Regions from separate parts of the Roseburia yibonii genome, predicted to be linked through region 1. Evidence: riboswitches for the same ligand, from Rfam matches in the RefSeq annotation. Region 1 holds a riboswitch; the other holds the start of a gene.
The links. A riboswitch is a leader RNA that binds a small molecule or an ion and turns the genes downstream of it on or off. The one in region 1 is predicted to bind thiamine pyrophosphate.
Positions count from the first base shown of each region.

Region 2: it holds a riboswitch for thiamine pyrophosphate, as region 1 does, so the genes downstream of both, H8Z76_RS05800 (energy-coupled thiamine transporter ThiT) here and thiC (phosphomethylpyrimidine synthase ThiC) in region 1, are expected to answer to the same signal.

Region 1 is NZ_JACOQH010000003.1:606-11,776, reverse strand. It holds gene H8Z76_RS04925 (magnesium transporter CorA family protein) at 1-653, shown strand, start outside; gene H8Z76_RS04920 (methyl-accepting chemotaxis protein) at 746-2,245, shown strand; gene thiC (phosphomethylpyrimidine synthase ThiC) at 2,345-3,649, opposite strand; TPP riboswitch at 3,797-3,905, opposite strand; gene H8Z76_RS04910 (GGDEF domain-containing protein) at 4,026-5,633, shown strand; gene H8Z76_RS04905 (HAD-IIB family hydrolase) at 5,630-6,424, shown strand; gene H8Z76_RS04900 (hypothetical protein) at 6,421-6,825, shown strand; gene H8Z76_RS04895 (phenylpyruvate tautomerase MIF-related protein) at 6,844-7,185, shown strand; gene H8Z76_RS04890 (hypothetical protein) at 7,305-7,553, shown strand; gene spoIIID (sporulation transcriptional regulator SpoIIID) at 7,718-7,972, shown strand; gene guaA (glutamine-hydrolyzing GMP synthase) at 8,054-9,628, shown strand; partial or broken gene aac(6') (aminoglycoside 6'-N-acetyltransferase) at 9,757-10,152, shown strand; gene H8Z76_RS13945 (GNAT family N-acetyltransferase) at 10,228-10,737, shown strand; gene H8Z76_RS04865 (carbon-nitrogen hydrolase family protein) at 10,808-11,171, shown strand, end outside.
Region 2 is NZ_JACOQH010000003.1:185,257-207,363, reverse strand. It holds gene H8Z76_RS05880 (ABC transporter ATP-binding protein) at 1-949, shown strand, start outside; gene H8Z76_RS05875 (helix-turn-helix domain-containing protein) at 946-1,896, shown strand; gene H8Z76_RS05870 (ABC transporter ATP-binding protein) at 1,911-3,695, shown strand; gene H8Z76_RS05865 (ABC transporter ATP-binding protein) at 3,688-5,436, shown strand; gene H8Z76_RS05860 (galactokinase) at 5,532-6,764, opposite strand; gene H8Z76_RS05855 (AraC family transcriptional regulator) at 6,944-7,822, shown strand; gene H8Z76_RS05850 (beta-L-arabinofuranosidase domain-containing protein) at 7,976-9,787, shown strand; gene H8Z76_RS05845 (helix-turn-helix transcriptional regulator) at 9,792-10,640, opposite strand; gene H8Z76_RS05840 (rhodanese-like domain-containing protein) at 10,860-11,180, shown strand; partial or broken gene H8Z76_RS05835 (flavodoxin) at 11,221-11,427, shown strand; gene ucpA (SDR family oxidoreductase UcpA) at 11,756-12,550, shown strand; gene H8Z76_RS05825 (response regulator transcription factor) at 12,584-13,645, shown strand; gene H8Z76_RS05820 (class-III pyridoxal-phosphate-dependent aminotransferase) at 13,671-14,954, shown strand; gene H8Z76_RS05815 (phosphotransferase enzyme family protein) at 14,966-15,961, shown strand; gene H8Z76_RS05810 (APC family permease) at 15,994-17,415, shown strand; gene H8Z76_RS05805 (P-II family nitrogen regulator) at 17,435-17,776, shown strand; gene H8Z76_RS05800 (energy-coupled thiamine transporter ThiT) at 17,867-18,547, opposite strand; TPP riboswitch at 18,588-18,686, opposite strand; gene acpP (acyl carrier protein) at 18,931-19,164, shown strand; gene fabK (enoyl-[acyl-carrier-protein] reductase FabK) at 19,168-20,097, shown strand; gene fabD (ACP S-malonyltransferase) at 20,116-21,030, shown strand; gene fabG (3-oxoacyl-[acyl-carrier-protein] reductase) at 21,017-21,757, shown strand; gene fabF (beta-ketoacyl-ACP synthase II) at 21,792-22,107, shown strand, end outside.

The DNA.
Region 1 (11,171 bases):
TACAGAGAAAGATGATATTTATTGATGACACGGGGATCGTCGGAACACAGATCGCGCAGATCCGTCAGGCAAGAATGCGCAAGGGCTACACGCTGGAGCGTTTTTTGTATGATTTTCTGATCTCGCTGATCGATGATGACCTCTTGTATCTGTCGGCACTTGAAAAAAAGATCGCCGGGATGGAGGAACGGATCTTGGAGCGTGAGGATAAGGAATTTAACCATGAGATGTTACGCATGAAAAAGGAAATCTCAAGAATGCACCGCTATTACAGCCAGATGGCGGATATGGGGGAAATGCTCCATGAAAACGAGATGGATTTTTTCGGGGAGAAAGAGGCAACGTGCTTTGGCGTGTTTACGGACCGCGCGGGCAGACTCCGGGAAGAAACACAGGTGTTAAGAGAGTACGCGATGCAGGTGCAGGACGTATATCAGTCCGAGATCGGCATCCGCCAGAATGATGTAATGAAAGTGCTTACGATCGTGACGACGGTGTTTCTGCCGCTGACCCTGATCGCGGGCTGGTATGGCATGAATTTTGTCCATATGCCGGAGCTCGCGTGGAAATATGGTTATCCGGTGGTCATATTCGTTTCGGTGCTGATCGTCGTGGTCAGTCTCTACATCTTTAAAAAGAAAAAATATTTATGAGATATCGTCGGAATTTGTAGAAAATTCTATATCAATTTGCACGCTGTATTGCTATAATAGAGTAGAGAACGAAAGAGAAGGAGAGGAAAAAGATGGAAAAGAACTATCTGTATGCAGATGAGAAAGAACAGATGACACGCGCCAATGGGTTGTATGTTCTTACGAGTATTTTGTTTTATATTTTTGCTGCAGTAATCGTGTTTGTGGCATATCTGCGGGGAATACGGTCGCTTGGATTTACCTGCATGATCGGAGTGGTCGTGCTTGTGATGATCGTTTTAAATTTGATGTTATACCGCACAAACAGCGCAGACCGCCGGATACGCTATGTCTTGAGTACCGGGCTTTTGGTGATAACGTTTTTTACGGGCATAGCATTTGACGCTTATTATCTGCGCTTTATGGGAGCGGTTCCGTTTATCATCTGTATCGTGTTTTTTGACAGACGGTATTCCAGATTTTACGGAGTGGTTACGAGTGCGCTTAACATTATCATTACCGTGATAAAGATTTCGGTGCTGCATCGCTGCACCGGAGACGAAACTGTGGATCAGATCTGCGCGACACTGGTGATCTGTTTTATGATGCTTCTGATCTACTGGACCGTTGCGGTTGCGCATACATTCAACAGTGATACGATCGGCCAGCTCGGCGAGGAAAAGAAAAAACAGCAGGATATGATGGATCATATCGTAAATGTGGCAGAGCAGGTCAGAGAGGGAACAGAGCAGGCAGTCGATATCATGAACCAGCTCAATGAATCCACGGATACCGTAAACGGAGCAGTCCGGGATATTTCAGACAGCACACAGACGACAGCGGAGAATATCCAGGCACAGACCGTGATGACACAGAACATCCAGGAAGCGATCGGCGAGACGATGGAGCGCTCTGCGGAGATGGTAGAGACAGCGAAAAAATCCGGCGAGCTCAATGAGAAGAACGCGAACCTGATGGAACACTTAAAGACGCAGTCGGAAAATATCGCGCAGATCAACGAAGGCGTGGCGGCGTCCATGCAGAAGCTTCAGGAGAAGACAGAAGCGGTAAAGGGCATCGCGGATACGATCTTTTCCATTTCAAGCCAGACAAATCTCCTTGCGTTAAACGCGTCGATCGAAAGCGCGAGAGCCGGAGAAGCCGGAAAAGGCTTTGCGGTCGTAGCGGATGAGATCCGTCAGCTTGCGGAAAAGACACGTCAGGAGACCGAAAATATCGCGTCGATCTTAGAGGAACTTTCCGGGGATGCACATTCGGCAGCGGATTCGGTAGGTGAGGCAGTGGCTGCGGCAGGAAAGCAGGATGACCTGATCACGGAAGTTTCAGCAAGCTTCACGGATATGAATGAGAATGTGACCAAACTTACGACGGATATCGGACAAATCGATGAGATGTTAGGCCAGCTCTCCGAGTCCAACAATCAGATCGTTGACAATATCACACAGCTTTCGGCAACGACGGAAGAAGTGACCGCATCCTCTCATCAGGCGGCGGAACTCAGTGTCAACAACCTGGAGCACGCGGAAGAAACCAAGAAACTGTTGGGCGGAGTGCTTGATGTGGCGGAAGAGCTGCAGAAATACACCAATTAGTGTGAGATAACAATTAAGCAAGAAACAGAAAAAAGAGAGAAATCGTTTTATCAAGCGTTTTCTCTCTTTTTTGAATGGATCTGTTATCGAAGTAAGTACTTATAAAATATCGATGTATTCGCCGGACAGCGCTTTGTTCATGCTGCGGACAGCGCAGAACTTACCGCACATGGAGCAGGTGTCTTCATGTTCCGGTTTGCGGTCTTCACGGATCGCCTTTGCAGTCTCCGGGTCGATCGCGCATTCCCACTGCGCATCCCAGTCGAGCACACGTCTCGCGTCAGCCATCTTGTCATCGATATCTCTCGCTCCGCGCACACCCTTGGCGATATCAGCAGCGTGGGCAGCAATCTTGGAAGCGATGATTCCCTGTTTTACATCATCGACATTCGGAAGCGCAAGATGCTCTGCCGGAGTGACATAGCAGAGGAAAGCAGCGCCTGCGGTCGCGGCAACGGCACCACCGATCGCAGCGGTGATATGGTCATATCCCGGAGCAATATCGGTAACGAGCGGCCCTAATACATAAAACGGAGCGCCGCTGCAGATTGTCTGCTGGATCTTCATGTTGGCCGCGATCTGGTCGAGCGGCATATGTCCCGGACCTTCCACCATGACCTGAACATCTTTTGCCCAGGCGCGTTTGGTCAGCTCTCCGAGACGGACAAGTTCCTCGATCTGACAGACATCGGAAGCATCCGCAAGACAGCCCGGACGGCAGGCGTCACCGAGGGAGATGGTCACATCATACTCGCGGCAGATATCTAAGATCTCGTCATAGTATTCATAGAACGGATTTTCATTTCCGGTCATGCACATCCATGCAAATACCAGAGAACCGCCACGGGAAACGATATTCATTTTGCGTTTGTGGTTTTTGATCTGGTCGATGGTCTTTCTGGTGATGCCGCAGTGGAGCGTGACGAAATCCACACCGTCTTCGGCATGCAGACGTACCACATCGATAAAATCCTTTGCAGTAAGTGTGGCAAGATCCCGCTGATAGTGGATCACGGAATCATAGACCGGAACCGTACCGATCATAGCCGGACATTCGCTGGTGAGCTTGCGGCGGAACGGGATCGTATCGCCGTGGGAGGACAGATCCATGATCGCTTCCGCGCCCATGTTGACTGCTTCCATGACTTTTTCCATCTCTACGTCATAGTCCTTGCAGTCTTTGGAAACGCCGAGGTTTACATTGATCTTGGTTTTTAACATGGAACCGACACCCTGCGGATCGATGCATTTGTGATTTTTGTTGGCACAGATCACGACTTTGCCGGAAGCTACGAGCGGCAGCAGTTCGTCTGTGGTCATCTGTTCTTTGGCGGCAACGGATTTTAATTCTTCGGTTATGATTCCCTTTCTTGCTGCTTCCATCTGAGTTGCGTAATTTCTCATTTCTTATCTCTCTTTCTATCAAAATAGTCTTTTGCGCGCCTGATCCATAAAGATAAGAGGTCATTTCCATAACAAAAAAACGGAATACCAAAACGCAAGTATTCCGTTTCTATAAGCTGGATCCTGTGGATCGATAATCCAAAGAATCCGTTACAGTCATTATTTCCCTACGTTAGCATTATCTAAATCAGGTTAAGGGTCTAAGCAGTACAGCTTACTCTCAGCCGGCTTGTCGCAGGCTCCCCTGTTTGTATGCCCCTATTGTACCATAACCTCGGAAAAAAGCAACTGTAAAGCGAGAGAAAAACCTTGAAAAAATGCGGTATATAAGATATTGTGATAATAGGGAAAGTTTGGATACAGAGGTAGCAGGAGTATGTTAATAAGAAGAATAAAAAGATGGATGCCGTACCTGGTCATTGCAGCAGGGCTGGCGTTGATCTTATTGGCGTATGCAGCCAATTTTAAGATCACGGAGTTTGGAAGCATGGATGAAACAAGCCCCGACACGACCACCAGACAGGCGGACGGAAGCGAGATCTTTTCGTTTGCGGCGGAGGATTATGGGGGGATGCAGAAAAATATCGTATTTTTCACGAATCACCAGCTTGTGTGGGCTTACGCGGATGGAAAGCCGATCTATGAAAATACAAGGACAGGCGGAATCTGGGGACGCACGACCGGCTCACACTGGAATTTTGTGGCAGTCCCATATGGAACAAAAGAGATAAAGATCAAACTGACGCCGGTATATCAAAACGTCCGGTATCAAGACTGCACGTTTTATACCGGAAAAGAGCAGGAGGCTTTTTATAAGATCTTCGCGCAGTCGGTCATCACGTTTTTTGTCAGCGCGCTGATCGTCATACTGGGATTTGGAATGATCGTTTACTGGTGCATTGTACACAGGAAGGCGGAGATCGGGAACAGCCTGCTGCATCTGGGCATGTTTTCGGCGATATTTGGTGTCTGGTCGGCAAATGAGACGGACGCGATGATGCTGATCGTGCGGGACCGGATCGCGGCATCGTTTATGGCGTATATCCTTTTGATGTTGATGGGGATTCCGTTTGTTTTATTTGTGCGGGAGTTTTTGAATATCGGGGACCGGAAGCTCTGGAAGGTGCTGTTTGCGATCAATACCTGTGAGATGGTGTTTGTGCTTGGACTTCAGTTTTTTGGTATCGCGGATATGAAAGAAACACTCTGGCTGACTCATATGATGTTGTGTATCGCGTTGTTTTATATGATCGGATGTCTGCTATATAAGGCGTTCCGCCATCAGATCGACCGGCACGCGAAGATCAGTACCGTAGGAATGATCCTGCTTTCGGCGGCAACAGTGACGGATATCGTGCTGTATTACCGCCATATCGGTGACGCGGATCTGTTCGGACGCTTTGTATTCCTGGCGTTTGTGCTGATGCTCGGTTACGAGGCGGCATTCTATGCAGTGGATACGATCGAAAAGGGACGGAAGGCAAAGGTGTATGAGGAACTGGCGATCCATGATGTCCTGACGGGGCTTTACAACCGGAATGCCTATATGGAGGACATGTCGCAGATGAAAAGCGCCAGAGGAAAGATGTTTGTCTCCTTTGATCTGAATAATCTGAAGGAATGCAACGACGAACACGGTCATGTGGAGGGAGACACTTACCTTAGAAATGCCGCGCGGATCATAGAAAAGATCTTTGATCCTTATGGAAAGGTCTACCGCATCGGCGGGGACGAATTCTGCTGTATCGTGGAGCATGCCGCAAGATGTCCGATCCTTTTCTGCATTGAGGTAATGCGCACGGAAGAGGAAAAATATAACAGCGATCCGGAGCATTATCCGATCCATATCGCGTGCGGTTACGCGCAGTTTGATCCGGAGCGGGACGAAAGTTTTGAAGGGACAAGAAACCGCTCCGATGTCAGCATGTATGAAAACAAATCAAATATAAAACAGAAAATGCATATAGAGGATAGCAGAAGATGAAAACAAAAATAAAACTGATAGCGTGTGATCTGGATGGCACACTGCTTCTGGACGGAGCGACCAAATGCCGCCCGGAACTCTTTCCACTGATCGAGGAACTGACAAAAAGGGGTGTTTCTTTTATGCCGGCAAGCGGAAGACAGTATCCGAGCCTGCAGCGGTTGTTTGCGCCGGTCAAGGACAAGATCATGTATCTGTGTGAAAATGGGGCGCTGGTCATGCATCTGGACCAGGTATTGATGAAGCGGCAGTTTGAGGATGGACTGGCAATGCGTATCAGCAACACCGTACTGGAACACCCGGACTGCGAAGTGCTGATATCGGGGGAGTGCACGAGTTATGTGATCCCGAAAGATCCGTCTTTCGTGACCTATCTGCGTGACGATATTGGAAATAATATCACGGTCATAGATAAACCGGAGCGGATCGAGGAACCGATCATGAAGGTTTCCTATTTTACACCGGAAGATAAGCGTGACGGGGCAACGGCGGATTTTAAGCGGGCGTTTGGTGACAGCTGTCTGATCGTGACATCCGGAAACCGCTGGGTGGATTTCGCGCCGCTTGGCACAAGCAAGGGTTCTGCCTTAAAAGAGATCGGAGAAAAACTTGATATCCTGCCGGAGGAGATGGCTGCGTTCGGAGATAATGAAAATGACCGGACGATGTTGGAATTTGTCGGACATCCCTATCTGATGGAGACGTGTAATCCGACCATGCGGGATGTGCGTGCGACGGCATGCAGACGTGTGGAGGATTCCCTGCGGCAGATACTGGAGGAAATGGAATGAAAAACAAGTCAAAATTAAAAAAGATTCGTGAAAAGAACCATGGGGCGGCGGATGCTCCAAAAGAATGGTTTTACATGCAGCAAAAAGAGATCACAGTGCGTGAGATCGCGGATGCGCTGCAGGAGGAAGCAGACCTGGAACTTGAGATCTGGGAAGCGGCGGGAGTCCTTGAAGTGGTGATCCCGGAAGAACGCTCGATGGATTTCGAGTGGACCAGGGCGGAATTTCGCGACGAATACAGTAAGAACTGGCTTACAGAACAGGGCGTAAAGACCATGTTTTTTGTGACGATCGACGCGGAACATTATACACACGCAAAACATATCATGCAGACGATCACAGGAAAGATCGGCGGATTTTTCTGCGGAGATACCGAGGATTTCCAGCCGGTCATCAAATAAAAACAGGAGGTGGCGGATATGCCGTTTATTGATTCAAAAATTTCTATCCCGGTGAGCAGGGAGAAACGCGAAAACTTGAAAGCAGATCTGGGACGCGCGATCTCGATCGTAAATAAACCGGAAGGTTTTTTGATGTTGGGATTTGAGGATAATTACGATCTTTACATGGGAGGCAAAAAGCTGGACAAGGGAGCATTTGTTTCGGTAAAGCTGTTCGGAAGCGCTTCCGCAAGAGAGTATAACGCAATGACAGCGGAGATTTGCCGTATCTTTAAAGAACGGCTCGGAATCCCGGGAAGTGCCGTGTACATTACTTACCAGGGCATCAATGACTGGGGCTGGGACGGAAAGAATTTCTAAAACAGCAGAAAACAGACAACAGATACGAAAAAAAAGGCGATCGGCATGAAAATGATTATGAGTTTAAAGAAAAAAATTCAGGGGAGAATCAGTAAAATGACGCCAGGAGCGTATAACGCATGTTTTCCTATTATGTATATGAGAAACCCGGAAAAGAAAGCTACGGAACTGTGGAGCGGTATCATACCGGAAAAGGAATTGGGATCCTGCTCACAGAGGTTTTGCTCATTATCTTCAATCTGCTTTTTTTCGGAACAGACACCGGAAGCAGAACAAAAGGAGCAGCAAAAAAAGTAAAAAAGAGAGCCAAAAAAGCAATGGTGTTTTTAAGGTCATTGCATGGCTGGCGCTGGTCAGTCTTTTCCTGATATATGCAGCGGCAGTAGGCGCAGGTCTGTATGGATATCTGTAATATAATTAGGTAAGGATCTTATGGTGACAGAAAGATCGCATGGCGGACCAAAAAATTAGACAGACATATAAAAGAATCCCCGGCATACAATGTAACAATTAGTATCGCAGGGGATTTTTTGTGAAAAGCTATATTGAGGAGAGAGTTATAAATATCGCAAATTATATCATTGAAAACAACGCGACCGTGCGTCAGACCGCAAAGAAATTCGGAATCAGCAAGAGTACGGTACATAAGGATGTAACGGAGCGCATTGTACAGATCAACCCGACACTTGCCGCAGAGGCGAGAAAAGTCTTAGATGTCAACAAATCCGAGCGCCATATCCGCGGCGGAATGGCAACCAAAGAAAAATATCTGCATCAGCACATATAAAAGATACAACTTCTACTTGTAAACTTGAAACTGCTCCCTTATAATAGGAAGATAGATTGAAAATACCAGGAGGAAAAAGTCGTGGACAAAGAATTAGTCATTGTACTTGATTTCGGCGGACAATACAACCAGCTGGTTGCCCGCAGAGTCAGAGAATGCAATGTTTATTGCGAGATTTATTCTTATAAAACAGACATTGAGAAGATCAAAGCTATGAATCCAAAGGGTATCATTCTGACAGGAGGGCCGAACAGCTGTTACGAAGAGGACTCTCCTTCTTATCAGAAAGAACTTTTTGAGCTTGGAATTCCGGTACTTGGACTTTGCTATGGTGCGCAGCTTATGATGCACAAACTCGGCGGAAAAGTCATCACACCAGAGGTTGGAGAATACGGAAAGACAGAAATCCATTATGCACCGAATGCAGTTCTGTTTCAGGGAATGCCGGAAACATCGATCTGCTGGATGAGCCATTTTGACCGTATTGAGATGGCGGCACCGGGATTTGAGGTGGTTGCCCATACTGCGGACTGCCCGATCGCGGCAGCACAGAATGTAGAAAAGAAACTCTATGCGATCCAGTTTCATCCGGAAGTCCTTCATACCGTAAACGGCACACAGATGATCTATAACTTTGTGCGTAACGTCTGCGGCTGTGCCGGAACCTGGAGAATGGATTCTTTCGTAGAAGAGACCATTCAGTCCATCCGTGAGAAAGTCGGCGATGGAAAGGTTCTTCTTGCGTTATCCGGCGGAGTGGATTCGTCCGTTGCGGCAGGAATCCTGTCACGCGCGATCGGAAAGCAGCTGACCTGTGTCTTTGTAGATCATGGTCTCTTAAGAAAGGACGAAGGCGATGAGGTAGAGAGCGTATTCGGACCAAACGGTCAGTTTGACTTAAACTTTATTCGTGTCAATGCGCAGGAGCGCTATTACGGAAAACTTGCCGGTGTCACAGAACCGGAGAAAAAACGTAAGATCATCGGGGAAGAATTTATCCGTGTTTTCGAAGAGGAAGCAAAAAAAATCGGAGCAGTGGATTTCCTTGCGCAGGGAACGATCTACCCGGACGTTGTGGAATCCGGACTCGGCGGTGAATCCGCAGTCATCAAATCCCACCACAATGTAGGGGGGCTTCCTGATTTCGTTGATTTCAAGGAAATCATTGAACCGCTTCGCAATCTTTTCAAAGATGAAGTAAGAAAAGCCGGTCTTGAACTGGGCATTCCGGAAAAACTTGTTTTCCGTCAGCCGTTCCCGGGACCGGGACTTGGAATCCGTATCATCGGTGAAGTGACAGCAGAAAAGGTTCGTATTGTACAAGATGCCGACGCGATTTACCGCGAGGAAGTAGACAAGGCGGTTGCCGATTACAAAAAAGCCAACGGCGAGGAACCGTCCTGGATGCCGAACCAGTACTTTGCGGCACTTACCAATATGCGTTCCGTCGGTGTCATGGGCGATGAAAGAACCTATGACTACGCAGTAGCGCTTCGTGCGGTCAACACCGTTGATTTCATGACCGCGGAATCCGCAGAGATTCCGTTCGCAGTATTGCAGACGGTGATGAGCAGAATTATAAATGAGGTGAAAGGAGTCAATCGTGTATTCTACGATCTGACGAGTAAGCCACCTGGAACGATTGAGTTTGAATAACGGACAGAAATGCCGAAAGCCTGTATTTATGCAGGTTTCCGGCATTTGTTTTATCGAATGGCTCTAGTTTGGCTCTATTTGTGGGCGGAGTAATAGGGATAAATCTTATATCGGCTGTAGGAGTGATAATGAAAATGGATATTAGAGTAGCAACTTTGGAGGATGTACAGATAGTAGCAAAATTGGCGATTCAGATGTGGAAATCACATACCATTGAAGAATTGGCAAGGGAATTTTACGATTATATTAGCAAAGAGAAGGGGAGAGTTTTTATTGCAGTGGCAGATGCAGGCGCAGTTGGTTTCGCACAATGTGGATTAAGACATGACTATGTAGAAGGCACAGCTTCAAGTCCAGTAGGGTACTTGGAAGGGATTTTTATAAAAGCGGAATATAGAAAAAGAGGACTGGCAAGAGGTCTGTTAGAGACCTGTCAGAAGTGGGCAAAGGAGCAGGGGTGTACAGAATTTGCCAGTGATTGTGAGCTAGATAATGAAAATAGTCGCAAATTTCACTTAAAAATGGGTTTTGTAGAAGCAAATAGAATTATCTGCTTTACGAAAAAATTAACAGATTCTGTTATTGACAAGAACGTAACAATGACATTTGACGAACCATTGGGTGGTTGCACATATGATCATATAGAAAGATTTGAATATAAGAAAGCAACAATGAAAGATGTTGATGAATTAGTAAGAACGAGAATAATTGTCCTGCGTGCAGCTAATAAATTGTCGGATGATGTGGATATGTCTCTGGTAGAGAAGGAATCATATGCATATTATAGACATGCATTGAAAACTGGAGAGCATGTTGCATATTTGGTATATGATAACGGAAAGTTTATCGGTGCAGGTGGAGTCAGCTTTTATCAGGTTATGCCGACATATCATAACCCGACAGGCAAAAAGGCTTATATCATGAATATGTATACCAATCCGGAATATCGTAGACAGGGAATTGCATATCACACATTGGATTTATTGATAAAAGATGCGAGGGAGCAGGGCATATCACATATTGCATTAGAGGCAACCGATATGGGACGACCTTTGTATGAAAGATATGGATTTGTAAAGATGGAAAATGAAATGGAACTGATTAAGTGACAAGATATATTGGGTTCACTACAGGTGAATGGATGGAGTGACTTAAATGATAACAGATAGGAGAAAGTGAATGTTTAAGATTGCAATATTACAAAAACGTGCCATTAATGCACAAATAGATAAAAATATTGAAAGTATCATTATAGCAATGAAAGAGGCTTCGGAAAAACATGCGGATATTCTTTTACTGCCAGAATGCTTTGTTACAGGATATGATTTGCCTATGGCATATGAAAAAAGTATTGCAGATGATGATATGAGGATTACGAAAATATGTGAGAATGCTAAAAAATATAAAATAGGTGTAGTAATCACTGCATTTACAAAAGGTAGTAAGCAACCGCAGAACTCAGCCTTTGTTATCAATAAGTCGGGTAATATATTGATGAAATACTCTAAGGTGCATACCTGTGATTTCGCAGATGAAAGAGATG
Region 2 (22,107 bases), 190 kb from region 1:
GTTCGCAAGCGTGTATGCCATGAATCCGCAGATCTATACCTTAGATGAACCAACGGCAAATCTGGATGAAGAGGCGATTGAAAAACTGAGAAAGCAGCTGATCCGTCTGAAAGAAGAGGGAAAAACGGTTGTGATCGCAGAGCACCGGCTGTACTTTCTGGCGGATCTTGTGGATCGCGCGGTCTATATCCGGGATGGAAGGATTGAAAAAAGCTTTTCAAAGGCAGAATTTCTTGCCATGGAGGAAACGGAGCGGATCCGGCTGGGACTTAGAAAATTAAAAAGGACCACGTTAGATCTGGAAAAAGCCCGTGCCTATGAGGCGGGAAAAGGGCTCGGGATCTGCGGACTTGGTTGTGGCTACAAGGGTGAGCCGGATGTGATAAAGGATCTCTCGTTTACCGCGTATCCGGGTGAGGTGCTTGGGATCTCCGGGCACAACGGTGTCGGAAAGACAACACTGATCCGCTGTCTGTGCGGACTGATCCGGGAACAGAAAGGAAGTATCTCCCTGGAAGGGGATGTGTTAAAACGAAAGCAGAGACAGAAAAACTGCTTTTTAGTCATGCAGGATGTAAATCATCAGCTTTTTTCGGACAGTGTTTTTGGCGAGTGCGAACAGGCGGGAGCGTCGGATGAAGCAGGGATAAGAGAAGCGCTTGCGCAGTTTGATCTCGGTGATTACGAAGAAACGCATCCGATGGCATTGTCCGGCGGGCAGAAACAGCGACTTGCGGTGGCAACAGCGGTGCTTTCCGGAAAAAAGGTACTGATCTTTGACGAGCCGACGAGCGGACTGGACTACCGCCATATGAAGGAAGTCTGCGAGATGGTGCGAAATCTCGCGAAAGCGGGAAAGATCGTGCTTGTGGTGTCACATGACAGGGAATTCATGCAGGACGCGTGTGACAGGATATTGATGCTTGGAGAAAAGGAGGAAGAGGCATGAAAGAAGAAGGGTTCGGGCAGGCAAGAGGCATTCTGCTGGCGAAAAGCGACGGATGCAGTGTGTATCAGTTCCGCAACGAGACCGGTGACGGCACGATGACCTGCTATGAAGTGTTTCCGGGCGCGATGTTGAGCTTCAATGATTTTCATGTGAAATATTTTGATTCCGAATATGTGCCGGGCAGAAATATGTTTGTCATTGACCATTGCAGAGAGGGAAAAATGGAATATCTGGCAGTGGAAAATGCCTACGCCTATGTCGGAGCCGGGGACATTAAGATGGACCGCAGGCTCACGCATACCGGGCGTTTTGTATTCCCGTCGAGCCATTATCACGGGCTGACGATCGGCTTTGATATGGAGATCGCGGCGGCGGCGCTCGCGGAGGAAGTGAAGGATTTCCCGGTCGATCTCATAAAGCTGCAGGAGAAGTACTGTCCGGGGCGTTATCCGAATCTGATACACGAAAAAGGTGCCGCAGAGCATATTTTCGGGGAACTGTATCAGGTGCCGGAAAAGATCAGGATCCCTTATTTTAAGATCAAGATCATGGAGCTTCTGCTGTATCTGGACGCACTGGAACTGCCGAAGGAACAGGAAGAAAGACCCTATTACTATAAAACACAGGTAGAAAAGGTAAAAGCGATCCAGGCGTTTTTGGCGGAGCATATGGCGGAAAATTATACGCAGGAGGATCTCTCGGTGCGGTTTGAGATTCCGCTGACCGGAATGAAAAACTGCTTTAAATCCGTGTATGGGATGTCGATCGGCGCCTGGCTTACCGATTACCGCATGAACCGCGCGGCAGAATTTCTGCGGGCGGATCGTGAAAAGAGTGTTGCGGAGATCGCGGGACTGGTGGGCTATGACAGCGCCAGCAAATTCGCGATCGCGTTTCGGAAAATTATGGGAATGTCGCCGGTGGAATACCGCAGCGCCATTCGTTAGGAGGATAGGATATTATGAAAGAGAAGAAAGAGGGCTGGATGCGTACCCTGCTCGGGTATGCGGGCGGATATCGGAAGAAATTCGAACTCTCTATCGTTCTGTCGGTGATCAGCATCACGGCGGGACTGGTTCCGTTTTTCTGTATGTATCAGGTCATATGTAAATTTGTGGATGGAACCGTGACATCCGGGGCAATCCTTGGATGGTGCGGTGCGGCACTTTTTGCGTACTGCGTGAAAGTGTTATGTTTTGCCGGTTCCACGGCAGCGTCCCATCAGGTGGCATATCATGTACTTGAGGGACTCAGACTCAGAATGGCGGATCGCTTTTTACACGCGCCGCTCGGCGAAGTGCAGGCACATTCCATCGGTGAGATTAAAAACATCATGGTGGATAAGATCGAAGGGATCGAGCCACCGCTTGCGCATGTGGTTCCGGAAGGCGTGGGACATATCGTACTGCCGGTTGTGAGCATCCTTGCGCTTGCACTGATCGACTGGCGGATCGCGCTTGCGTCGCTTGTGACATTTCCGGCGGCGTTTGTGTGCATGGCACTGACCTTCAAGATCAGTGGAAAGAACTTTGATACCTATAACAATTCCAACACCTACATGAACAGCATGATCGTGGAGTATATTGAAGGAATTGAAGTAATAAAAGCGTTTGGACGCGCGGGTGTTTCCTATGAAAAATACGCGAAGGCGATCACGGATTACCGCACATTCGTCATCAAGTGGCTGTCCTCGACCTGGGTGACCATGAAACTTGCATTTGCGCTGTTCCCGGCGACGCTGATCGGAACGCTTCCGGTCAGCCTGGCACTGGCATCCGCAGGAACGATCACAGCATCACAGGCGGCACTCGCAGTCATGCTCTCCATTTCGATGGTGGGTTCTCTCGCAAAGCTGGAAGTGTTCGCGAATGAAACAAAGCAGATGCAGATGACGGTCGAAGAACTGGATTCCCTGCTTACGATGAAGAGCCTTCTGGAGCCGGAGAAACGCGCCAATATAACGAGCACGGATGTGGAATTAAAACAGGTGCGCTTCTCTTACAGCGGAAACACGGAGGAGGAAGTACTGCACGGCATCGACTTAAAGTTTCCGCAGGGCAGTTTCACGGCACTGGTCGGTCCGTCCGGCGGAGGAAAGTCAACGGTTGCAAAGCTGATCGCGCGGTTTTTCGATGTGACCGAAGGAAGCATTACGATCGGCGGAGTCAATATCAAGGATATGCCGCTCTCCCAGATCTCGGAAAATGTAAGCTTTGTTGCGCAGGACAACTTTTTGTTCCGCTGCTCCCTGCTTGAAAATATCCGCCTTGGCAATCCGAAAGCTACGGATGAGGAGGTAAAGGCGGCGGCAAGAGCGGCGCAGTGCGAGGAATTTATCTTAAAACTGCCGCAGGGCTATGATACCCCGGCGGGGGAGGCGGGAAAACGGCTGTCCGGCGGAGAAAAACAGAGGATCGCCATTGCCCGTATGATGTTAAAGAACGCGCCGATCGTTATCTTAGATGAAGCGACGGCATTTACCGATCCGGAGAATGAGGATAAGATCCAGCAGAGTATCGCGGCACTGACCAAGGGGAAGACGCTTCTTGTCATTGCGCACCGTCTCTCAACGATAAAGCAGGCGGACAATATCGTAGTCTTAAAGAATGGTGCGATTGTTGCGCACGGAACGCAGGAAGAGCTGCTTGAAAACTGCCCGCTCTATCAGGATATGTGGAAAGCGCATATCGGAGCAAAGGAATGGGCGGTATCGTCAGCCGGAAAGGAGGAAAAGGCATATGTTTAAGACAATAGGACGCATCATCAACTGGTGCGGGGAATTTAAAGGAAAGCTTTACATCGGGTTTATCTTTTCTTTCCTTTCCAATATTTTCGCGGCAATGCCTGTCATGGTCGCCGCGTATACGGTGGGAATGCTGATGGAGGCGGAAAAAGGAAGCGGCACGTTTGACCGCAAATGGATCGGATACAGTATCTTGATCATTTTAGGACTGGTTTTCTTCCGTTTCCTGTTTGATTACCTGCGGGCAAAATTTCAGGAAGCGATCGGTTATGAGCTGATAGCAAGAGACCGGCTTGCGGTCGGAGATGCCTTAAAGCGTGTATCCCTCGGATACTTTCAGCAGATGAACACCGGAAATATCTTAAGCTCGATCACAACAGGGCTCGGAACGCTGGAAACCATGGGAATCCGTATGATCAACAGCTTTATCGGCGGCTATCTGAATTTCCTTGTTGTATTTCTCTGCCTTTGCGTATTCAGTCCGGTTACCGCACTGATCGCGCTTGCGGCAGCAGCCGTATCCTTTGTTTTTTTGCTTGTGATCTCCTGGTACAGCACGAAAAACGCGCCGGTGGAGGCAAAGGCGAACCGCGATATGACAGGATCGATCCTGGAATACGCAAGAGGACTTTCGGTCGTAAAATCCTTCGGACAGAGCGGAGCGTCCATGCAGGCGCTTTCCGATGCGGTCGGTGACAGCAGACGGATCCACTTAAAGATCGAGTGGGGATTTATCCCGTCGAACAGCCTGCACCTTCTGGCATTGAAATGTGGTTCGGTCGGGCTTGCGCTGGCATCCTTTTTCATGACACTGAACGGACAGATGGATTTTTCTATGATGCTCATCTTTGTATTCTTTTCATTTGAGATCTTTGCGAGCGTGGAACCGATCAGCGACAGCGCCCATGTATTAAGTATCATCGAGGACGCGATGGATCAGCTGGATGCCCTGAAAAAAGAAAACTATATTGACAGCGACGGAAAGGACATTCCGTTAAACCATTATGACATTGCATTTGAACATGTAAACTTTGGCTATGACAGCAGAACGATCTTAAAGGATGTAAGCTTTCAGATACCGGAAAAGACTTCGACCGCGATCGTCGGACCGTCGGGTTCCGGAAAAACAACGATCTGCAGCCTGATCGCGCGTTTTTATGACGCAAACGGCGGAAACATCCGTATCGGCGGCCACAATATCAAAGAGCTGACCTGCGACAGTCTGCTCTCCAATATTTCCATGGTGTTCCAGAACGTGTATCTGTTTCATGACACGATACGCGCGAATATCTGTTTCGGAAAACCGGACGCAACGGAAGCGGAGATGATCGAAGCAGCGAAAAAAGCGTGCTGCCATGACTTTATCATGGAATTGCCGGATGGCTATGACACGGTGATCGGAGAGGGCGGCGATACGCTCTCCGGCGGACAGAAACAGCGTATTTCCATTGCGAGAGCCATGTTAAAGGACGCGCCGATCATCATCCTCGATGAGGCAACGGCAAGTATCGATCCGGAAAACGAGCATCTGATCCAGAATGCGGTGACGGAGCTGACAAGAGGAAAGACGATCATTACGATCGCGCACCGGCTTGCCACGATCGAGCAGGCAGATCAGATCCTGGTTGTGGATGACGGGCGGATCGCGGAGAGCGGTACGCATGAGGAACTGATCCGTCAGGACGGAAAATACAAGCAGTTTGTAGAGATCCGAAAGAAAGCGGAAGGCTGGAAGATCAGCTAAAAGAAGTGTAATACAAAAAAGAAGCCGGCACGGGAAAATTCCTGTGCCGGTTTCTTTAGTTATTGTGGCAATGGACATTCGCTGCAATAAGGGGATCAGCCGATATGCGCAGCTCCGATCGCGCGGATATCCATCGGATATACGTTCTCCTTGCCGACATACTGGGCAATGTAGTTTACATAATTTTCCATTTCCGCTTCCGGTACGATCGCTGCGATCACACCGGCAAATCCACCGCCGTGTACGCGGCACATACCGTCGTTGATCTTCTTTAAGAAAAGTTTGGTCAGTGCCAGTGTGCGCGTGATCTTCTGCTCATGGCAGTCCTGCATGGAGTAGCAGTTCTGGAGCAGTTCCCAGGAAGAATTGCCGGATTCGTCCATGAGGCGGAGCACATCGTCGTATTTTTTGTTTCGGATCGCTTCAGCTGCCTGTTCTACACGGGAAGTCTCTTCAAAGAAGTGGATCGCGCGCAGCAGGGCTCTGTCGTCTTCAATCTCGTTGCAGTGAGCGAGGAGATCGTCTAAAGTGGTCTCGTGCAGCAGTTCCTTGCCGAGTATCTTTGCGACTGCCTTCATCTCATCCGGGATCTCGGAATATTCACGGCTTAAGTCCGCATGATTTTTTCCGGTGTTTACGATGACGAGACGATAGCCGAACATTCCAAAGGAGAAATCCAGTTTCTGGTATTTTAAGTCGTTTCGATCCGCAAAATCAAAGAGTACCGGGCCGCCGACCGCGCATGCCATCTGATCCATCATGCCGGAGCTCTTATCCCAGTAAACATTTTCCGCGTACTGTCCGATCTTTGCGTAGTCGGTAAATGTCATTTTTTCATTGTTAAAGAAGTGGTTTACGATCGAGCAGACCAGCATCTCAAAGGAAGCGGAGGAGCTGACACCCGCAGCCGCAATTACGTTGGTGCTCACATAAGCGTCAAAGCCTGCGGTTTTAAAACCGTTTTTCTTTGCGCCTTCCATCATTCCGGCAACTAACGCAGGTGTTCCTGCCGGATAATTCTCACGGGTCAGTTTGGTGAGATCTACAACGATCTCATCGTAGCCTTCACTGGTGATGCGGATGATGTCAGAGTCGTTCGGGCATGCGGCACCGATCGTGTCGAGGTTGATGCTGCCGGCGATTACTTTTCCGCCGTTGTGGTCGGTGTGGTTTCCGATGATCTCGGTTCTTCCCGGGGAAGTAAAGTATTCTGCGTGATCGTGATGATAGATCTTTTCAAAATTGTCTGCGAGGCTCTCAAAACGTGCGCCGCATTTTTCGGTTTCTCCGTAAATCTCTTTTAATTTTGCCTGTTCCGGTAAATTCATATTATCGTCTCCTGTTCTTTTTATTTTTCTTTGATACCGTTTTTCGTTTCTGATCTTATTATAACGCGCAGATGAGAAAATACCTTGATAAATCTGTGATAAATAAGGAAAATATTGCGTTTCTTTGTGAGAATAGTGTATATTAAAGGTAATTTATTGCGTGAAAGGAGAGGAAAACGATGCAGATCGTCACCAACCAGTTTCAAAAGGAACTAAAAAAGCACGGCAGTGACCATTTTCCGTTTCTGGTCAGCTATGAGAAGCTCTCCGGGTACGAGCAGGGGTATTTTATGTGGCACTGGCATCCGGAGATTGAGATCACACTGGTCAGACAGGGAACGATGTGTTACAAGGTGAATGACCGGTGCTACCACTTAAAGACCGGGGATCTTTTGTTTGACAATTCCAATGTCCTTCATGCCGGGAGCATGGAGCAGAAGGAGGACTGCGATTATGTCTCGGTGACGTTTGATCCGAAGCTCATCTATGGATTTTTCCAGAGCACGATCTGTACGCGGTATGTGGAACCGGTGACGCAGGATTTTTCGCTGCCGGCGATCCACATTGATGGTTCGGCAGACTGGCACGGCAGATTCGCGGAGCTGATGCGCGAAGTCATTGCGCTTGATAAGGAGCGGCCGGAATATTATGAACTGGATATCACGATCCGTTTGCAGATGCTCTGGAAACTGCTGTTAGAGCACAGGAGGCCGGGCGAGGGGATCGCTTCCCATAACGCGACCGAGTATGAGCGGATCAAAAAGATCATTTCCTATATCGATCAGAATTATCAGGAACGGATCACGCTAAAGGATATCGCGGATCACATCCATCTGTGTGAGAGTGAGTGTACGAGACTGTTCCGGCGTTATATGAATGTCACGCTCTTTTCCTTTTTACAGGAGTACCGCATCGAGCGGAGTCTCGAATATCTAAACGGCGGGGAGACGATCAGTGACATTGCGGGAAAAGTGGGATTCGCGGATCCGAATTATTACTCCAAGGTGTTTGCGAAGATCAAGGGATGCAGCCCGAGGGAATACCGGAAGCGGCAGTGAAAAAAATGACTGGGGGAATCGGATAACTATACTTATATCAAAGAATTTTCCACCTCATGTCTTCTTTTGTCTACTGACAACGGAAGGCGGGAGGTTTTATAATAACTGCATAAGAAAAATTGTGAAGCATTGATAAGGAAAAGGATGGGATATATGATGTTACAGGCAATGGAAACTGGAAAAGTACACCTGCTGCCGGGGCTTTTCGCGGAGCGGGCAGAGGTAAACAGAGCGTATTTAATGGAACTGGAAAATCAGGGGCTTTTGCAGAATTTTTATCTGGAGGCAGGCATCATCATGCCGGGACTGCAGGTGGTGGAAGACCCGGAGACGGCGCTGCTGCACTGGGGCTGGGAAGCGCCGACCTGCCAGCTTCGCGGGCATTTTTTAGGACACTGGATGTCGGCGGCGGCAAAGCTTGTTGCGGCGACAGGGGATGTGGAATTAAAAGCAAAGCTCATAAAGATCGTGGATGAACTGGAAAAATGCCAGAAATTAAACGGCGGACAGTGGATCGGACCGATCCCGGAAAAATATTTCAAGAAGCTGGAGAGAGAAGAATACATCTGGTCGCCGCAGTATGTGATGCATAAGACATTGCTCGGACTGATGCATGCGTATCAGTACGCCGGGATCGAGCAGTCACTTGCGATCTTGGACGGGATCAGCGACTGGTATGTGGACTGGGTAAAGGATATGGAAGTAAAAAATCCGCACGCGGTGTACAGCGGCGAGGAAGGCGGCATGTTGGAGGTATGGGCGACGCTTTACGAACTGACCGGTGAGGAGAAATATCTTGCTCTGGCAAAAGCGTACGATCATCCGTCCATTTTCCGCAAGCTGGAAGAAGGAAAGGACGCGCTGACAAACTGCCATGCAAACGCCAGCATCCCGTGGGCGCATGGCGCGGCAAAAATGTATGAGATCACCGGGGATGACCGATGGAAAAAGTTGGCAGAGGATTTCTTCCGATTTGCGGTGACGGAGCGTGGAACCTACTGCACCGGCGGACAGAACGCGGGTGAATTCTGGGTGCCGCCAAAGATGCAGGGACATTTCCTGGGTGACCGCAATCAGGAATTCTGCACGGTCTACAATATGGTGCGTCTGGCGGACTATCTGTATCGTTTTACCGGAAAGGCAGAGTACGCCGATTATATCGAAAAAAATCTCTATAACGGATTTTTGGCGCAGCAGAACAAACATACCGGACTGCCGACGTATTTTCTGCCGCTTCGTGCCGGAGCGAAAAAGAAATGGGGAACAAAGACCAGGGATTTCTGGTGCTGCTACGGAACGATGGTGCAGGCACAGACGCTGTACCCGGAACTCTGCTGTTTTTCGGAGGAGGAGAAAGACCGGCTTGTGATCGGTCAGTATATTCCGTCCGAAGTGACCTGGGGAGAAGGGGAAAAACGCGTTACAGTCTCGCAGAGTGTGGATATGAAATCCTACAACGCGCAGGCATTTTTCGATGAAAAAGACGAGAGCCAGATGTCAAGATGGCTGCTCAAATTCACGGTGAAGGCGAACAGGCATTTTACACTGTCCTTACGCGTGCCGCGGTGGGTAAAGAGCGCACCGGAGGTGACGATAAACGGACAAAAACCGGAATCCGTGGAAATTACAGAGGGGTATCTGAATCTGGAGCGTGACTGGGCGGAGGATGAGATCACGGTCTATTTCCCGGCGGGACTTACGCTTGAAAATCTCCCGGATGCGCCGGAACTCGCGGCAGTGCTGGAAGGGCCGATCGTTCTGGCTTCACTGAGCGATGCCGACCGCGGACTTAAAATTACTGGAAAACCGGAGGATGCGATACAGCCGAGATATGAGCACACCTATGATGTATTCCCGTGGCAGCAGAGCACCTATCAGACGGTGGGACAGGCACAGAATGAAAAGCTGGTACCGCTCTATGATGTGACGGATGAATCGTATACGGTATACCACACGATATCGTAGCGCATTACCGGTAACGCCTGCGGTAATCCGTGGGCGTACACTGTTCAAACTTTTTAAAAACTTTCATAAAGTATTTTTCATCAGGGAAACCGCAGGAATATGCGGTTTCTTTTATGCTGAGGTCATAGTTGGAAAGCAGCTTTTTGGACGCCTCGATGCGCAGACGATTGGTATAGGAGACCAGAGAGAGCCCCATGTGCCGTTTAAATAGGGAGGAAAGATAATCAGCCTGATAACCGACGGCATCTGCCAGTTCTTCCACGAAAAAAGAGCGGCGGTAATTGGCGTGGATCCAGTCGCAGGCGGCAGGGATGACGGCGGGAATACCGGAAGAATTCTTTTTGTCTGAACTCTGCGGAGTGGAGGACAGTTCCATGAGCAGCAGGCTTGTGGTGTAGTCGAGCATGCGCGGCGCGTTTTTACATTCGTCCAGTGACAGATCGGTCAGGCGGCGAAAGAGCGAGAGGATCCTGCCCGGAGACACCAGCTTTCCGTATTCCGGGAAAAAGTAGGCGGAGTCCTGGCAGGAAAAAGTGTCAGCAACGGCACGAAACGGCGGAGCCGCGAAAAAATGCACCCAGAAATAGGAAAGGCTGCCGGTGGAAGCCCGGTGTCCGAAATGTTCTTCGCCCTCATGGAGAAAAATATAGTGATTTGGCGGTACGGTATACGGAATACCGTTTGCGGTAAGGTACAAGGTTCCCTCGGTGACAAGGATCAGCACGTTGATCGAAAGCGTGCGGCGCTGATGCAAAAAGCCGTCTCTGCTGATCAGCTGTCCGCATACATCACAGGAGAGCGGACGGTCTGTCGTTGAAGAAAAATACCGGATCGTGTGATCTGTCATTGCCATAAGAACCTCCCTAACCGCTTTGTTTTGAATCATCATATCACGGCAGGGATCGGATTTCAAGGAAGCGAAACAGCCCGGAGCCGACGAGGACGAGCAGGATGATCGCGGTGAAAAATAAAAAATGCAAAGCTGCGGGCGAAAATGTGAGAAACAGTTGAAGAAAATGCCCGAAACATAGTATAATATCTGTTTAGAAACAAACAGGAAAGAGGAAGATGGATGAGCATTTTTAAAAAGAAACTGACGGTAAATGAAGCCATAAACAAGGCGCATACATCACAAAACGCACTTTTGATCGACTGCAGGATCAAGGAGGAATACAGCCACGGACATGTTGCCGGAGCGATCAACATTCCGCTTGAGAAGATGACCGCAGACCGCGTGCTGCGAAGAATTCCGGATAAGGAAAAAGAGCTGTATATCATCGGAAGTTACAGCTATAAGCCGCAGAACGCAGTGAGAACCTTAAAAAAGATGGGTTACAAGCGTGCGGTATTTGGCGGATATATGGAAGAACATTACGGGGTACTGAAAAAGTAAAAAAGCGGGAGAGAGTCAGGATAAGAAAGAGATTATAAAAATGGGAAAAACATTAGTAGCATATTTCAGTGCAAGCGGAGTGACCGCAAAGGTTGCGGAAAAAGTGGCAAAGGCGGCAGAAGCGGATCTTTTTGAGATCAGGCCGGAAGTGCCTTACACCAAGGCAGACTTAAACTGGATGGACAAGCAGGCAAGAAGTACGGTAGAGATGAATGATCCGGCTTCCAGACCAAAGACGACCGGAACCGTCGAGAAGCTTGCGCCTTCGGTAGACGCGTCCGCGAAGTTCGTCTCCGAAAAGTTACTGAACCGCGCGACAGAGGCAGACATTGCCGGCTGGTTAAAGACGTGGATGTAGGGGAACGAACCAAAAAATAATCATTGCCAATCTAAAGAAAATATAGGTAAAGCTAAAAATAATATGGCATAACCTAAAAATTTTACCTTTCTTTTTGGCGGAGTATCGTATATGATAATAGCAGAGATGCAAAGAGGCATGAACATTGAAAAATGTGCATGTCTCTTTTTTCTTTTCAGAAAAGAGCGATTGGTTCAGACGAAAAGGAGGGAATGACATGGAAAAATTGGAAGGAAAGGTAGCGGTGATCACCGGCGCGTCCAAAGGCATCGGTGAGGGGATCGCGAAAGTATACGCAAAATATGGCGCCAAATGTGTTCTGGCTGCGCGTGGCCCAAAAGTTTTGGAGCTGGCAGAAGAGTTACGGAAACAGGGGTATGAAGCCATTGGCGTTCAGACAGATGTTTCCGATTTCCAAAGTGTGGAAAAGCTGGTTTGTACCGCGGAAGAAACTTACGGACCGGTGGATATCCTGGTCAATAATGCAGGGATCTGTGTATTGGAAGACTTTTTAAGCGCAGATTCGTTCGAGAACAGGGACAAACATTTTGATATTAATATAAAGGGCGTCTGGAATACGACAAAGGCAGTGCTCCCAAGCATGTTTAAAACGGGTGCTGGGGCGATCGTTATTATGAGTTCTGTGACGGGAGATATGGTTGCGGATCCCGGAGAGGTTGCCTACGCAACATCAAAGGCAGCACTGGTCGGATTTACCAAAGCGATGGCGCGGGAAGTAGCGGACAAAAAAATCCGCGTGAATGCAATCTGTCCCGGATATGTTTTAACACCGTTGGTGGAAGGCATGGCAAAACAGTCAGATCCGGAAGATCCAAAGCGTGCGATCCAGGAGATCGCGGATGCAGTTCCGCTCGGACGTCTGGCGGATCCGACCGAGATCGGAGAACTTGCGGCGTTTCTTGGAAGCAGTGAATCCAGTTATATTACGGGAGCGCAGATCGTAATCGATGGCGGAAGCACGTTACCGGAAACCACATCCATGGGACAGTAAGCCGGAGAAGATCCGGGAAAAGGTGGTGGGACAATGCAGTATGTTGGAATTTACGATAAAAACGGATATGTGGCAGAACAGATCAAAAGCATGAAGTTCTGGTCGGTCAGAAATGATTTTGAACTGACAGAGATCATCCATGATAAAAATGAAATATTTACATATCTGAACAGTCACCGCCCCAATATTTTTCTTCTGGTGGAAGAAAAAAACGAAGGATTCGCGTCAGAGCATTTAAAAGAGATCACCAGCCTGTTTCTTGGGGTGAAGGTCATATGGATCGGACATGAGAAGTCCTACGAGATTGTAAGAAAAATATTTCTTGCGGGAGCGTTTGATTACCTGATACAGCCGGTGGATGAAAAGATGTTAGAGGATTCGCTGATCCGTGTATATGATGTGATCGGGCTTGGATATGTGGTCAATGACCTTCAGATGAAAGTGGATGCCCTCATTGATAATATCTTTTTGGGCGGCGGACAGGAAGAGCTCATCATACAAAATATCATAGACCAGATTTACGAAGACTGGAAACAGGATGCGATCAACTGTCAGCTGATCGCGGATAAAGCGAAAAATCATATCTATGAGATCCTGATCGACCGAAAGCCGTGGCTGGAGAAATTTTTATATCGAAATGACTTTACCTATAAGTTTGGTTTCTCCCTTTTGCGGAAAGAAGAGATCATGAAAGACTGGGTGCGCTGCTTTAAAGAGGCAAGCAAAATGGTCGTGAAATATCAGATGATCGATGACAGGCTGGTTTATCGCATTGGAAAATATGTGGTGGTCCATGTGGATGAAAAACTTTCGCTGGAAAGTGTGGCAAAGGGAGTTTATCTGAATCCGAGCTATGTCAGTCATATTTTCAAAAAAGTGACAGGAATGAGCTTTACCGATTATATGACGGAAGTTAAGGTGGACCGCGCAAAGGTACTTTTAAGAGACAGCAAACTAAAGATTTACGATGTGGCGGCAACGGTTGGATATTCCAATTCAGAGTATTTTGCCAAGACATTCCGGAAAAAAACAGGGTATGCACCGGTCGTTTACCAGAAGATGCTGGCAGAACTATACGACCAGAATGAAAAATAAAAATAGCAGAAAAGGAGATAAGATCATGGGAAAATCAGTTTGTGAAGAAGCATTTAAATTATCAAAAGAAGAAGTATTTGACAAGTCGATGACTTACTGGAACAGCGGAAAGACAAAAGAGTGGCTGGATTTAAAGATCGATCTTCTGATCGGAAAAAGAGAAGGCTATTATTTCTGGGATATGGATGGCAAAAAGCTGATGGATGTCCATATCAATGGAGGAACCTACAGTCTCGGACATAGAAATCCTGAGGTTATCGAGGCACTGAAGGAAGCGACAGATTATGTGGATATCGGAAATCATCACTTCCCGTCACCGCTGAAAGCGATGCTTGCGGAAACGGTGATCAAAGCGTCACCGGAAGGTATGAAACATGTGATCTATGGCTCAAGTGGCGGAGAGATCGTGGATTTCGCTTTGAAATGCGCAAGGGCGGCGACCAAACGGAAAAAGATCGTGTGCATCCAGAATGCGTATCATGGGCATACCGGACTTGCGGTAGCGGCAGGAAATGACCGTTACTCCAAGATCTTTCTGGCGGACAAAGGACCGGATGAGTATATCAAGGTGCCGTTTAATGATGTCGCGGCGATGGAAGAAGCATTAAAAGGCGGGGATGTTGCGGCTGCCATTTTGGAGACGATCCCGGCAACCTACGGTTTCCTGATGCCGGAGGAGGGATATCTCCCGGCGGTCAAGGCATTGTGCGAAAAATACGGAACACTCTACATTGCGGATGAAGTACAGACCGGACTTATGAGAAGCGGTGAGATGTGGGCGATTACCAAATATGGAGTGACACCGGATATTATCGTGACCTCCAAAGGATTTTCCGGCGGCATTTATCCGATCTCCGCAGCAATCCTGAATGAGAAGGCATCTTACTGGATGACACAGGATGGCAGCGCCCACATGGCGACGTTCGGCGGGGCAGAGTTAGGCTGTGCATGCGCGCTCAAGGTATTTGAGATACTGAATCGTCCGGAAACCAAGAAAAATATTGATTTCATTTCGGATTATCTGAGAAAAGGACTGGATAAGATCCGTGAGGAAAACCCGGACATTTTTACCGGTATCCGCCAGTGCGGTACGATCATGGGACTGGAATTTGCGGGAAAAGAAGGCGCAATACCGGTTATGCAGCACTTGTATCAGAACGGAGTATGGGCGATCTATTCGCAGCTTGATCCGCATGTACTGCAGTTTAAGCCTGGAATTCTTGCAAGTAAGGAGTATTGCGATGAACTGCTTGAGAAAATGGAAAAGGGAATCAGGGAAGCAAGGGAAGATATTCTGGCACAGGCATAGGAGGATACGCGATGGCATTTGAAAATACAGAATTATTTGATCAGATCGCAACAGACGCATTGAAAAATTACGGATGGGAAGATACCGATGAATCAAAGTTGATCGTTCTTTCTGAAAATGCGACCTATATGGTGAAAAATAAAGAAACCGGAGAAAAGGACGGCGTGCTCCGCATCAGCCGTCCGGGTTATCACACATTGGAGGAACTGAATTCCGAGATGAAGTGGTTAAACCAGATCAATGAATATACACCGCTTATTGTCGCAAATCCGATCAAAGGATTAAACGGGGAAGACATTCAGGTGGTAAAAGGAAATGACGGAAGAAATTACTACTGCGTGATCTGTGAGTATCTTCCGGGAGATCCGCCGGATGAGAACAATGAAGCGCAGATGGTAAAGCAGTTTTCTTACCTAGGAGAGACGACGGCATATCTTCACCGCCAGACAGAGATCTGGAACGGAACGGCGAAGCTGGATCGGATGGAATGGAACTATGACACGATCATCGGTGATCATGCGGCATGGGGAAGATGGCAGGATTTTCCGGATATGACACCGAAAGCGCAGAGAATGCTGGAAGAAGTTGCGGTCATCATAAAAAAACGTTTGCAGCGATATGGCAAGACAGAAAATAATTACGGACTGATCCATGCGGATCTGCGGCTTGCCAATCTGCTGTTAGAAGGAGATCAGATAAAGGTCATTGATTTTGATGACTGTGGGTTTGGCTGGCATCTGCATGATCTGGCGTCTGCGCTCAGTTTTATGGAAGAAAAGCCGATCGTGCCAAAATTAGTAAATGCATGGCTGGATGGTTATCGTAAAGTACTGCCGTTTACAGATACCGATTTTGAAGAAATAGATACCTTTATCATGCTGCGGCGGCTTCAGCTGACCGCATGGCTGGCAAGTCATAAGGAATCCGGTCCGGTGGCAGAACTCAGTGTTGGCTGGATGGACGGGACGATCGAGCTGGCAGAACGTTATTTGCGGTTGTTTGGGTAGCAGGGGGATAAAACATAAAAGGAGGAATGTTTATGAGTGATGTTGTTATGACAGAAAAGAAAGCGGGCGTATTGTCCAAATCGATGAAACTCGTTTATGTTTACGCAATGGCGACAGGCGCAATTTTCACCTTTATGTGTTACTGGGATGGAATTTTTATGTCTTACACAGGACCGGCGACCTTCCTTGCGTTTGCGCTTATGACGCTTGCAGTTCTGCCTACGGCATTTGTCTATGCAGAGTATTCAACAATGCTGCCAAGTACGGGTTCCTGTCTGGTCTTTAATACGGTAGGCTTAAACAAGCATGCCGGTTTCTGGTCGGCGTGGCTTATCATGTGTGCCTGGATTGCGGTGCCGGCAGCCGGAGTGCTCGGAATCATAGACTGGCTGAATTATCAGTTTCATCTGAATCTGGTAGGAACAAAAGCAGTCATTGTAGGAGCTTTGGTCTTATGCGCATGGTGCGTGCTCAGTATGTATAAAAATGTGGTAGCAGGAAAAGTACAGTCCTTTATGCTGTTTGCCGGAATCGCGGGTATTTTGATCTGCTCCGTCATGTTTTTATGCAGCGGACACTGGAGCATTTCCAATTTCACAGACTTTTTTACCAGCAGTAATATGAAACAGTACGGCGGAAGCTTTGCTTCTACCGGAGTAGCCTGGATCGTCGGCTGTTCCTTTATGATCACACCGTATTTTGGTTTTGAGACAGTGCCGGCGATGGTCGAGGAAGGAGATTTCCCGATCAAAGACCAGAAAAAGGCAATTCTTGGTTCGGTACTTACCTGTGGCGCTATTTATACGATCTTTTATTTCTGTATGGCAGGTGTTATGCCATGGGGCGAAATGACCAACAACGGAGACTGTTCCCCGTTCATCACATTTAATGCGTTAAAGACATGTTTCGGTGATAAAATCGCATGGTTCGTTTTGGTTATGGGTATTGTCGGTGTTGTATTTCCGATCGGAACCTCTGTGCTGGGCTTCTGGTATTCAGGTGTCCGTATGATCTTTGCGATGGGACGTCAGAATTTCCTTCCAAAACAGTTTTCTTATACGAATAAGTACAATCAGCCGATATTGCCAAATATCCTGATACTTCTTGTCAGCATCGGTTTTATCGCAATGCAGTCCATTACCGCATTTTTTGATCTGATGGCATTTGCATGCGCGCTGTGTTATGTGATCACATCCATTTCTTCTCTGGTGGCAGATAAGAAGCATCCGGAGTGGGAAAGACCATATAAATGCGCGAAAGCGTTAAAAATCGCGTCCCTGATCATTATGGCGGTCATCGCGTTCTTCTGTACGATCGGTATCAAACGTACGACATGGATCGGATTTATCGGTTATATCGGTGTAGGCGCACTGCTGTGGTTATACATGATCTTCATCAAATGGCCGAAAGAAAAGGTATGGATGAAGACACCGGATGGTGAAAAAGAATTTTAGAGAGGGGAGTGGATGTATGATGAAAGAGTTAGAGATTATCATAAAGCCGGAAAAGCTGGAAAATTTAAAACGGATTCTGGACAGTGAAGGCGCCGGAGGCGTTATGATCTCCACAATTTTTGGCTACGGCAGACAAAAAGGTGTAAAACAGGTTTATACCAGAGATGACAATATCGGAGTAAATCTGCTTCCGAAATTGAGTGTCCGAACGGTTGTGACGGATGACATGGTAGATGGGATCATAAAGAAGGTGCTTTTGGAGTTAAATACCGGAAGCTTCGGCGACGGAAAGATCTTTGTGAAAGATATTGAAAATGCAGTGAAAATCCGTACCGGTGAGATGGGAGAAGAAGCATTGTAGGAGAGAAGTAAAAAGAAGAAATACCCTTGTTACTGACAAAACAGTAACGAGGGTATTTTTATGTTTAAAAGCGAAGCATTTATTCATTTATTATTCCAGTACCATCCGTTTTACACGGGCAAGCGCGTTCTGAACCGGTGGGATCGCAATGATGATCAGTGTGATACCGCCTTCGGTCAAAAGATAAGCGCCGTTGTAAACCAGTGAGTAGACCGGAGCGCTCATGTTATAGTCTGCGGCGTAAGCGCCGAAGAAAATAAGACCGGACAGGAAAGCAAAGAAATATCTGCCGAGTACACCTGCGATATAGCCGAGGATCAGACCGTGTTTCTTTTTATAGAAGAAACCGGAGATACCGAGCGCGCCAAAGGCTAGCGGATAATCCACAAGCATCTGCGGGATCGTGTAAAAGATCGGTTCTAAGACGAACTGGAGCAGACCATAGGCAACTGCGGCGGTAATGCCGACCTTCGGGCCGTACCAATAGCCGATCAGTACGATAAAAAGCATGGAAAGCAGTGTAACAGAACCGCCCATCGGCAGATCAAACAGTTTGATCATCGAGGTGACGATCGCAAGCGCCATAGCGGCGGCAGAGCATACAAGCTGCTTGGTCGTGATCCGTGCCGTCCGTTTTTCGGTTTTACGCATTAATAAAGATGCGATCAGTAAAACAGCGATAACCGCGATGACCAGAATCAGACCAACGGTCGTCAGTTTTACCGCGTCGTCGCCCCAGACATCGGTCGGGGCAGCAAAAAAGTTATTCATAAAAAAGCCTCCTTGGTATGTATTCATGTAATTTGCCAGGGAGGAGATCTGTTTGCTTCCTTACGCCGGTATTATCCGGTTCAAGTATTAAGGGTCGATATCTTGATATCTCTCAGCATAAGCACCCCCAGCAGATTATACGATTTTTAGCAGTAACTACAATAGCATCTTTTTGGTGGAACGTCAAGTAAAGAGCGGTTTTTCGCCCGCTTTTTTCGTAAGGTTTTAAAGGTGTGTTGGAAAATATTTCAAAAATTAAGTTGACAGATCGGCATAAATGACATATAGTTTGATAAGCAAATAGTTTGACAATCAAAATACTTGAAAAGCAAACAAATGCAAAAAAAGAAAGAGAAAGATAACAAAAAAGGAGAATACATATTATGTTAGAAAAATTAGCAGCAGTGATCAGAGAGCAGTTAAACTTAGAGGACGTTGAAATCACAGAAAAATCCAACTTCAAGGATGATCTTGGAGCAGATTCCCTGGACTTATTTGAACTGGTAATGTCTCTGGAAGAAGAATTCGGTGTTGAGATCCCGTCTGAAGATTTAGAGAAGATCGCAACCGTTGGTGATGTTGTAAATTACTTAAAAGAGCACGGTGTTGAGGAATAAAAAATGAAAACAAGAGTGACAGAACTTCTTGGAATCGAATATCCGGTCATTCAGGGAGGTATGGCGTGGGTGGCAGAACATAAACTCGCGGCAGCCGTTGCGGATGCCGGCGGACTTGGACTGATCGGCGCGGCAAGTGCTCCGCCGGAAGTCGTAAGAGAAGAGATCCGCAAGGCGAAGGAACTGACGGATAAGCCGTTTGGCGTCAATGTCATGCTGTTAAACCCGAATGCGGAGGAAGTGGCAAAGATCGTTGTGGAGGAAGGCGTGAAGGTCGTTACGACCGGCGCCGGAAACCCGGCAAAATTCATGAAGCTGTGGAAAGACAACGGTGTGAAAGTCATTCCGGTCGTTGCGAGCGTTGCCATGGCAAAGATGATGGAGCGCGCCGGCGCGGATGCGATCGTCGCGGAAGGCATGGAATCCGGCGGACATATCGGGGCACAGACCACAATGACATTAGTGCCGCAGGTTGTTGACGCAGTAAATATTCCGGTCGTTGCGGCAGGTGGTATCGCGGATGGCAGAGGATTTGCGGCAGCCCGCATGCTCGGCGCGGAAGCAGTCCAGATGGGAACCGCGTTTGTTGTCGCGAAAGAATCTATTGTACATGAAAACTACAAGCAGCGCGTGATCAAGGCGAGAGATATTGATTCGGAAGTCACCGGAGCTTCCACCGGACATCCGATCCGTGTACTGCGCAACAAGATGACCAGAGAATATCTGAAAAAAGAAGAAGAGGGAGCTTCTTTTGAGGAACTTGAGCTTCTGACCCTCGGTTCCCTGCGCAAGGCAGTGATGGAAGGAGATGTCGTGAACGGAAGTGTCATGGCAGGTCAGATCGCGGGTCTGATCCATGAGGAAAAGACCTGTAAGGAGATTATCGAAGGTATGATGAAGGAGGCCGAAGCGTTACTTGGCGCCAAGGCATAATGGCAAGGAGTAGATAAAATGGGAAAAACAGTATTTATGTTTCCGGGACAGGGTGCGCAGTATGTGGGCATGGGAAAAGAGTTTTACGATACGATCCCGGCGTGCAAAGAAGTTTATGAACTGGCATCCAAAGCATCCGGGCTGGATGTGGCGGCATTGTGTTTCGAGGAAAATGACAGATTAAATATTACAGAGTATACACAGATCGCCATGCTTGCTACGGAAGCGGCATTGTATACCGCGTTGAAAGAGGCAGGTAAGACCTGTGATGTGACAGCGGGATTAAGCCTTGGTGAGTACGGAGCGCTGATCGCGTCCGGAGCGTTTTCCATGGAAGATGCGTTTCGTGTGGTAAGAAAACGTGGAATCTACATGCAGGAGGCATATCCGACCGGCGGGGCAATGTCCGCGGTACTTGCGCTGGACGCAGAGACGATCGAAAAGATTTGTGAGGAGACCGAAGGGATCGTTTCCATCGCAAACTATAACTGCCCGGGACAGATCGTGATCACCGGAGAGAAAGAAGCAGTGGACGCGGCTGGCGAGCAGTTAAAAGAAGCCGGCGCAAAGCGTGTCGTGCCGCTTAAAGTAAGCGGACCGTTCCATTCCGCGCTTCTTTCCGGAGCAGGGGAAAAGCTTGGAGCAGAGTTAAAGGATGTCACGGTAAATGACATTGTGGTTCCGTACCTTGCAAATGTGACAGCAGATTATGTGAAGGATAAAAATGAGGTAAAACCTCTGCTGGAAAAACAGGTATCCTCCTCCGTACGCTGGCAGCAGACGATCGAGCGCCTGATCGCGGACGGCTGTGATGAATTTGTAGAGATCGGGCCGGGACATACACTCTCCGGTTTCATGAAAAAGATCGACCGTAACGTGAAGACCTGTAACATCGATAAAATGGAGGACTTTAAAGCCTATGTTGAGCAGTAAAAATGCGCTGGTCACCGGAGCATCCCGGGGGATCGGAAGAGCGATCGCCTTAGAGTTGGCAAAGCGGGGGGCATTTGTTATCGTGAATTATAACGGCTCGAAGGAGAAAGCGGAGGAGACAGTCGCAGAGATCAGAAAAAACGGCGGCGAAGCGGTTTCCTATGGATGCAATGTCTCCGATGATGCGGCGTGTGGGGAAATGATAAAGGCGCTCATCAAAGAGTACGGACATATCGACATCCTTGTCAACAATGCGGGCATCACAAGAGACAATCTGCTCATGAAGATGTCGGAACAGGAATTTTCAGATGTCATTGACACGAACTTAAAGGGAACGTTTCATACGATCAAACATCTTTCCCGTCAGTTCTTAAAGCAGAGAAGCGGCAGGATCATCAATATTTCTTCCGTTTCCGGGATCCTTGGCAATGCGGGGCAGGCGAATTACAGCGCGTCAAAAGCGGGCGTGATAGGACTGACCAAGAGCGTTGCGCGAGAACTGGCATCCCGTGGCATCACGGCAAACGCGATCGCACCGGGTGTGATCGCCACAGATATGACCGAAGTTTTAAGCGACGGCGTGAAGGAGTCCTTAAAGGAGCGCGTGCCGCTCGGACATATCGGGGCGCCGGAAGATATCGCGAAGGCAGTGGCATTTTTAGCATCCGATGATGCGGCGTATATCACGGGACAGGTGCTTGCGGTAGACGGCGGAATGTCGATGTAATGGAGCAGAATAGCAGGAAGGAAAGGAAGTTTTTATGAGCAGAAGAGTAGTAGTGACCGGCATGGGTGCGATCACCCCGATCGGTTTGAACATAGAGGAGTTTTGGGCTGGCGTCAAAGAAGGAAAGATCGGTTTTGACGAGATCACACATTTTGACACGACAGATTACAAATGCAAGCTTGCGGCAGAAGTAAAAGGATTTGATCCGAAGGAGTTTATGGATTTCCGTTCCGCAAAGCGTATGGAGCCGTTTTCCCAGTATGCAGTGGCTGCGACAAAGGAAGCGATCGAAGACGCAGGGCTTGATATGGAAAAGGAAGATCCGTACCGCGTGGGCTGCGCGATCGGCT